Regions from separate parts of the Streptomyces sp. NPDC058246 genome, predicted to be linked through region 2. Evidence: riboswitches for the same ligand, from Rfam matches in the RefSeq annotation. Region 2 holds a riboswitch; each other region holds the start of a gene.
What was found. Region 2 has a riboswitch for S-adenosylmethionine ahead of ACFVXA_RS35995 (amino acid ABC transporter permease). Riboswitches for the same ligand answer to the same signal wherever they lie in the genome.

Region 1: it holds a riboswitch for S-adenosylmethionine, as region 2 does, so the genes downstream of both, ACFVXA_RS12735 (aminotransferase class V-fold PLP-dependent enzyme) here and ACFVXA_RS35995 (amino acid ABC transporter permease) in region 2, are expected to answer to the same signal.
Region 3: it holds a riboswitch for S-adenosylmethionine, as region 2 does, so the genes downstream of both, thrC (threonine synthase) here and ACFVXA_RS35995 (amino acid ABC transporter permease) in region 2, are expected to answer to the same signal.

Annotation. Positions count from the first base shown of each region.
Region 1 is NZ_JBHVWZ010000007.1:47,768-50,023, reverse strand. It holds gene ACFVXA_RS12735 (aminotransferase class V-fold PLP-dependent enzyme) at 1-1,236, opposite strand, end outside; SAM riboswitch class IV at 1,425-1,541, opposite strand; gene trpD (anthranilate phosphoribosyltransferase) at 1,751-2,256, opposite strand, start outside.
Region 2 is NZ_JBHVWZ010000039.1:53,451-55,706, reverse strand. It holds gene ACFVXA_RS36000 (amino acid ABC transporter ATP-binding protein) at 1-276, opposite strand, end outside; gene ACFVXA_RS35995 (amino acid ABC transporter permease) at 273-1,253, opposite strand; SAM riboswitch class IV at 1,586-1,694, opposite strand; SAM riboswitch class IV at 1,823-1,969, shown strand; gene ACFVXA_RS35990 (putative leader peptide) at 2,006-2,071, shown strand; gene ACFVXA_RS35985 (glutathione S-transferase C-terminal domain-containing protein) at 2,251-2,256, shown strand, end outside.
Region 3 is NZ_JBHVWZ010000008.1:157,763-160,018, reverse strand. It holds gene ACFVXA_RS14695 (glucosyl-3-phosphoglycerate synthase) at 135-1,079, opposite strand; SAM riboswitch class I at 1,270-1,426, shown strand; gene thrC (threonine synthase) at 1,444-2,256, shown strand, end outside.

The DNA of each region.
Region 1 (2,256 bases), on a different contig from region 2:
GACACGGATCGCGTTGAGGGACTTCTCCCCCGGCGCGGCCTCGGGCGCCCCGCACTCGCCCTGCGACTGCGGGTCACTGCCGAGGAGCGTGCGCACCAGCGGATGGGCGCAGAACAGACCGTCGCGCACCCCGATCCCGTACTCGGCGGACAGCGCCGCCGCGAAGTGCGAGCTGTTCCACCCCTCGACGACGAAGGAGATGACGCCGACACGCGGCGCGTCGTCACCGAAGAGGGACAGGACCCGCACCTCGGGCACCTCGGCGAGCCCCGCGCGGACGGCCGCGATCAGCCGCTGCTCACGGGCGGCCAACGAGTCGAACCCGGCCTCGGTCAGCGCCTTGCAGGCCGAGGCGATCGAGTACGCGCCGATGACGTTCGGGGACCCGGCCTCGTGACGGGCGGCGGTCTCGTGCCACTCCACGTCCACTCCCCCGTCCTCCCGGCGCGACACCTTGCGGCTGGCCCCGCCGCCCGCGAGGTACGGCTCGGCCTCCCGCAGCCAGTCGGAACGGCCCGCGAGCACGCCGGAGCCGAAGGGCGCGTACAGCTTGTGGCCGGAGAAGGCGACCCAGTCGACGTCCAGGTCGCGGACGGAGACCGCGTGGTGCGGGGCCAGCTGAGCGGCGTCGAGGACGACGCGGGCGCCGTGCGCGTGGGCGGCGGCGGCGAGCTCACGCACCGGCCACAGCTCGCCGGTGACGTTGGACGCACCCGTGACGCAGACGAGGGCCGGTCCGTACGGCTCCCGGCCGGCGAGGGCGCGCTCCAGGGTGGCGACGGCCTCCTCGGGCGTGCGCGGGGCGTTCAGGTAGGTCACCCGGGCGTCCCGCCAGGGCAGCAGCGAGGCGTGGTGCTCGGTCTCGAAGACGAAGACCTGGCAGTCGGCCGGAAGGGTGGCGGCGAGCAGGTTGAGCGAGTCGGTGGTGGAGCGGGTGAAGACGACCTGGTCGCCGTCCCGGCAGTCGAGGAACTCGGCGACGGTCCTGCGGGCGTTCTCGAACAGGTCGGTGGACAGCTGCGAGAGATACCCGGCGCCGCGGTGCACGCTGCCGTAGTACGGGGCGTACGCGGCCACGTCGTCCCACACCCGCTGCAGGGCCGGGGCGCTGGCGGCGTAGTCGAGGGCGGCGTAGGTGACCTCGCCACCGGTGACGAGGGGCACGGTCACATCCCTGCCCAGGACGGGCAGAGGGGTACAAACGGACTGGTCGGCGGCAGCGGTGGAGACAGACATGGCGAGCTCCTGTGAGAGGCAGGCGGAATCACCGCGCGAGCGGGTACACGGGGGTACGGCTCAGCGCAGGAAAGGGTGAAAGGGGTATGCGGAGGCGGGGCTCTACGCCCTATCGCATTCGCTTGCTCACAGAAGGCTCCCTCGAACGACCAGGACCCCTGGGCTTGTCCACTCAGATGAGGGCGAGGGGTCCGCGCTTGCCGTAGACCTCGCTGCCTACGGCCTGGTCTTCACCCGGGGCACCCCGCCACGGACGGAGGGTTGCCGGACAGCCGGCCGGGGCCTGATGGCTGTCGCTCATGACCTGCCCAGCATCTTGCCATACGATCTTCCCCACGCAACCCCCGTGTCCGGATACCGGGACGCCGGGGGCCGTAAGGGGCGCGGGGAACTACGCGACCAGCCCCCACCCGTCCGCAGCCGGAGAACAACCCGGCGGGGTCTGGGGCGCGGCCCCAGAAGGGCGCGGCCCCAGAAGAGGGGACGGGTAGGGGCGGAGGGGGCGGAACAAGCGCTACGCGTTGCTGGCCGCCACCCAGCGGTCGAGGGTCCGTTTCGCGGTGCCCGAGTCGATGGCCTCGGCCGCCCGAGTCATCGCCCCCCGGATCTGATCCACCAGCGGCCCGTCGCCCGGCGACAGGGCCACCAGCGCCGCCGCCGAGTTCAGCAGCACCGCGTCCCGTACCGGCCCCGTCTCGCCGTCCAGGAGCCGCCGCGCGACCCCGGCGTTGTACTCGGGGTCGGCACCCCGCAGCGCCTCCACCGGCACCACCTCGAGGCCGACGTCGCGCGGGTCGAAGGCCTCCTCGGTCACCTTGCCGTCGCGGACGATCCACACCCGGGAGGTGGCCGTGGTCGTCAGCTCGTCGAGGCCGTCGTCGCCCCGGAACACCAGCGCGGACGACCCACGCTCGGCCAGCACGCCGGCGATGAGCCCCGCCATCCGGGTGTCGAAACAGCCGATCGCCGAGGCGGTGACCCGGGCGGGGTTGGTCAGCGGGCCGAGCAGGTTGAACGAGG
Region 2 (2,256 bases):
CGGGGGGACCCCCATCTCGCTGCGCTTGCCGTGCCGTCGTACGCCTATCAGCTCGCCGTTGACGCTGACGTACCCGACTTCGGGCTTCTCCAGGTGGTTGATCACCCGCAGCAGCGTCGACTTGCCGGAGCCGGACGGGCCGAGGATGACGGTGACCTCGCCGGGCCGCACCGTCAGGTCGACGCCGTCGAGCACCCGGTGTGCGCCGTACCACTTGTGCACGTCGTGGACCTCGAGGGCGGCGGGACGCGCGTCGAGGGTCTGGGCGGGAGTCATACGGCGGCCTCCTTGCGCAGCCGGGCCCGCAGATCACTCAGGCCGGCCCGCAGCTTCTGCAGCGGCGTCGGCGGCAGGGTGCGCGTCGCGCCCCGGGCGAAGTACCGCTCGACGTAGAACTGGACGACGGACACGGCGCTCGTGAGGATCAGGTACCAGACGGTGGCGACCAGCAGCAGCGGCACGATGTCGCCGGGATAGGTGCTGCCCATCGTCTGCACCGAGCCGAACAGGTCGAGCAGCGACACGTAGAACACCAGGGAGGTGCCCTTGATCAGGCCGATCAGCTGGTTGACGTAGTTCGGCGTGATGGACCTGAGCGCCTGGGGAAAGACGATCCGGGTGAACTGGTACGTCTTCGGCAGGCCGAGCGCGGCGGCCGCCTCGTGCTGGCCCTGGTCGACGGAGAGGATGCCGCCGCGGACGACCTCGGAGGCGTAGGCCGCCTCGTTGAGGCTGAGGCCGATGACGGCGACCGTCATGTCGGTGGCGAGCCGCGACTCGTCGAAGCTGACGAAGGCCGGCCCGAACGGCACGCCGAGGCTCAACGTCTTGTACAGGGCACTGAAGTTGTAGAGGAAGATCAGCACGACGATCAGCGGCACGGAGCGGAACAGCCAGGTGTACACCCAGCTCACCGCGCGCAGCACCGGGCTCCCGGAGAGCCTGGCGAGGGCGAGCAGGACCCCGCCGAGCAGCCCCAACACCGCGCTGAGCGCGGCCACTTCGAGGGTGATGACGAGGCCGTCGAGAATGGTGGGCCGCAGGAACCAGTAGCGGAAGCGGTCCCACTGGTAGAAGGGGTTCGTGGCCAGGCCGTGGATGATCTGGGCGACCAGGACCAGGACGACGGCCGTGCTGATCCAGCGGCCCGGCCTGCGCAGCGGCAGCACGCGTTGCGCGGTGAGCGGCTTCGCCGGGGAGTCGGCGGGCGGTGCCTCGGCAACGGACACGGCCACGCCAGGGGGTTCACTCATGAGGGCTCCAGCGGAGTCGGACACCCCGGGGCGCGGCGTGGGCGGCACCGCGGCGCGCAGGGGACGGCCGCGGATGACGCAGAGCGGGAGGACGCCGGTACCGGGGGCTGGGCGGGCAGAGGGCACACCGCGGCAGCGGTGCGCGTCAGGGGTTCAGAACGCCGTCAGCCTTGACAGCGGGGACAGCCCGCAGCGGTACACAGGGCACTGTTGACGCGGAGCAGGTCGACGCAGCGGTTCGCGCACAGCAGGACGCAGCCGTGGGGCCGTCGTGCGGCCGTCCTCGAAGCTGCGTCCATCGCCGTCTCCGTCACTGTTCCCCGCCCGTGGGCGGCTCGCGCTTACCGAAAGCCTTCCGGTCCGGTCGTCACCTGGGGCACCCCACCGCGTCGCGAGGGTTGCCGGCCAGCGAGCCAGGGCTTGTCGCTGACACTCATGACCGATCTGCGGCGTAAGTTAGGCACGCCGGGAAACCGATGTCAACGTGTTCCGGCCCGAATGACCACGTGGTGAGACCGGCTACACGCCTTCTTGACGGCTTCGTACGGTGCACTGACACTGACGAGGACGGTCACGATTGTCAGCGCCTCGTCCCGCAGCCTTCGCTGCGCGACGCGGTGATCGGCCCCGGCCCGCTGACAGGCAACCCTTCCACCGCGACGGGGTGCCCCGGGTGACGACCGGGTCCCGCCGGTGCGGCGGGACAAGCGTGGTCTCGCAACTCGCGGGCCCTGGAAGCGGGACCGGTGGGAATGCCCAGGAACAACCTGACGAGACGTCTGCACATCGACTTGTTGCGGGTCTCCAGCGCGTACTAGTCCGGCCGCTCCGAGCCGGTACGCAAGCGCAGTCACTCCGTTCCGCCGCTGCCGCCCATGAGGCGGCCGGGGCTTCGTCGTTCCCCTGGAGAGTCATGCCCAAGACAGTTTCGCGCGCCGCAAACCCAGGCACCTCCGGCACGTGTGCCAGCCCGGCCGGCACAGACGCCCCGGCCTCGGTGGCC
Region 3 (2,256 bases), on a different contig from region 2:
CTCGGTCGAAACGCTCAAACGTTCCCGTCGGCCGTCTGCGAGCTCGTAGGCGATCCCCCGGCCAAGGGGAGCTGGTCACGCCCACGCGGCTCAGCCGCGTATGTCACAGCCCCGCGCCCCTGACGGGGCGTGTCCTACGCGGCCCTCCGTTTCACGTATTCGGAGATTTCCACCATCGGCGGACGTTCCTCCGTGTCCACGGAGTAGGTGCGCGGCTCGAAGCCCTCCTCGCCCCGCTCGAACTGCGTGAGCGACGGGCGGATGAGGTGCCCGCGGGCCAGCCGGAGCTGGGCGGTGCGGTAGATCGCGGCGGACATGCGGCCAAGGGCCTGGCCGTCCTGGTGGCGGTGCTTGCGCTCGCCCACGTCGACCTGGGCGAGCGCGTCGAGGCCCACCAGGTGCAGGGCGTCGACGAGCATGCCCAGCTCGACCCCGTACCCGACGGGGAAGGGGAGCTGTTCGAGCAGGGAGCGGCGCGCGGCGTACTCGCCGCCGAGCGGCTGGACGAAGCCGGCGAGCTGCGGCCAGTGCATGTTGAGCAGGGGGCGGGCCATCAGTTCGGTGACGCGGCCGCCCTGACCCGCGGCGCCGCCCAGCGGACGGTCGTACATCGCCTTGACGAGGTCCACGCCGGGCTCGGTGAGCAGCGGGCCCACGATCCCGGTGACGAAGTCGGACGAGAACTCCTTGAGGTCCGCGTCGATGAAACAGACGATGTCCCCGCTCGTCACCAGGAGCGACCGCCACAGGACCTCGCCCTTGCCGGGCACGGTCGGGATGCGCGGCAGGATCTCGTCCCGGTGCACGACCCGCGCGCCCGCGGCGGCGGCCACCTCGGAGGTGCGGTCCGTCGAGCCCGAGTCGACGACGACGATCTCGTCGACGAGGGGCACCTGTTGCATCAGATCGTGGCGGATGACCGCGACGATCTCGCCGACGGTCTCCTCCTCGTTGAGCGCGGGCAGTACGACGCTGACCGTCGACCCTGTGGTGCGCTTCGCGGCCATGAGCTGGTGGAGCGGGCGATCGGTCACGGACCAGGAGCGTGTGCTCAGCCAGCGCTCGACTTCCTTCAGCACAGTCTGCGGCTCCTCACTGTCTGATCACCCGGTGTCTCACGGTGTGATCCATCTCGCGGTTCGGACGACTATCTCAACTGTCCTGGCCTTCGGTTACAGTCTTGAACAACGCGGATGACCATCGCATTGCGTAGATCATCGGTGTAGATCATCGGCACTCATAGTGCTCAATAGTTCAACAACCGAATACCGCTCATCCAGAGGGGCAGAGGGATACGGCCCGTTGAAGCCCCGGCAACCCTCCAGCCGGTCTCGTACCGATCGATGTCGATCGCTCCGCGAGGCTCCCGGCTAGGGAAGGTGCCAAATCCGTCTCACGGCGAAGTGCGTCGTGAGGAAGATGAGGAGAAAGGGCCTCGCCTCCATGGCTGCGCAGACTGTTGCAAGCACCACGAACTCCGTCGATCTGGGTCCCGCCGCGGCTCTCTCGTGCCGCGAGTGCGGCCACCGCGTCCCGCTCGGACCGGTCTTCGCCTGCGAGGAGTGTTTCGGCCCGCTGGAGATCGCGTACGACTTCTCGGCCTACGAGACCGAAGAACTCCGCAAGCGCATCGAAGCGGGCCCCGCGAACATCTGGCGCTACGCGCCGCTCCTGCCCGTCCCCGCGGACGTCGCCGAGAAGCCGAACATCAACCCCGGCTGGACCAAGCTCGTCAAGGCCGACAACCTGGCGCGCGAGCTGGGCGTGACCGGCGGGCTGTATGTGAAGGACGACTCCGGCAACCCGACGCACTCCTTCAAGGACCGCGTGGTCGCCCAGGCCATCGAGGCCGCCCGCGCCTTCGACTTCACCACGCTCTCCTGCTCCTCCACCGGCAACCTCGCCGGTGCCGTGGGTGCCGCCGCCGCCCGCGCCGGCTTCCGCTCCTGCGTGTTCATCCCGCACGACCTGGAGCAGGGCAAGGTCGTCATGGCCGCGATCTACGGCGGCGAACTCGTCGGCATCGAGGGCAACTACGACGACGTGAACCGCTTCTGCTCCGAGCTGATCGGCGACCCGGCCGGCGAGGGCTGGGGCTTCGTCAACGTCAACCTGCGGCCGTACTACGCGGAGGGCTCCAAGACCCTCGCGTACGAGATCTGCGAGCAGCTCGGCTGGCGGCTCCCCGACCAGCTGGTCGTCCCGATCGCCTCCGGATCCCAGCTCACGAAGATCGACAAGGGTCTCCAGGAGCTG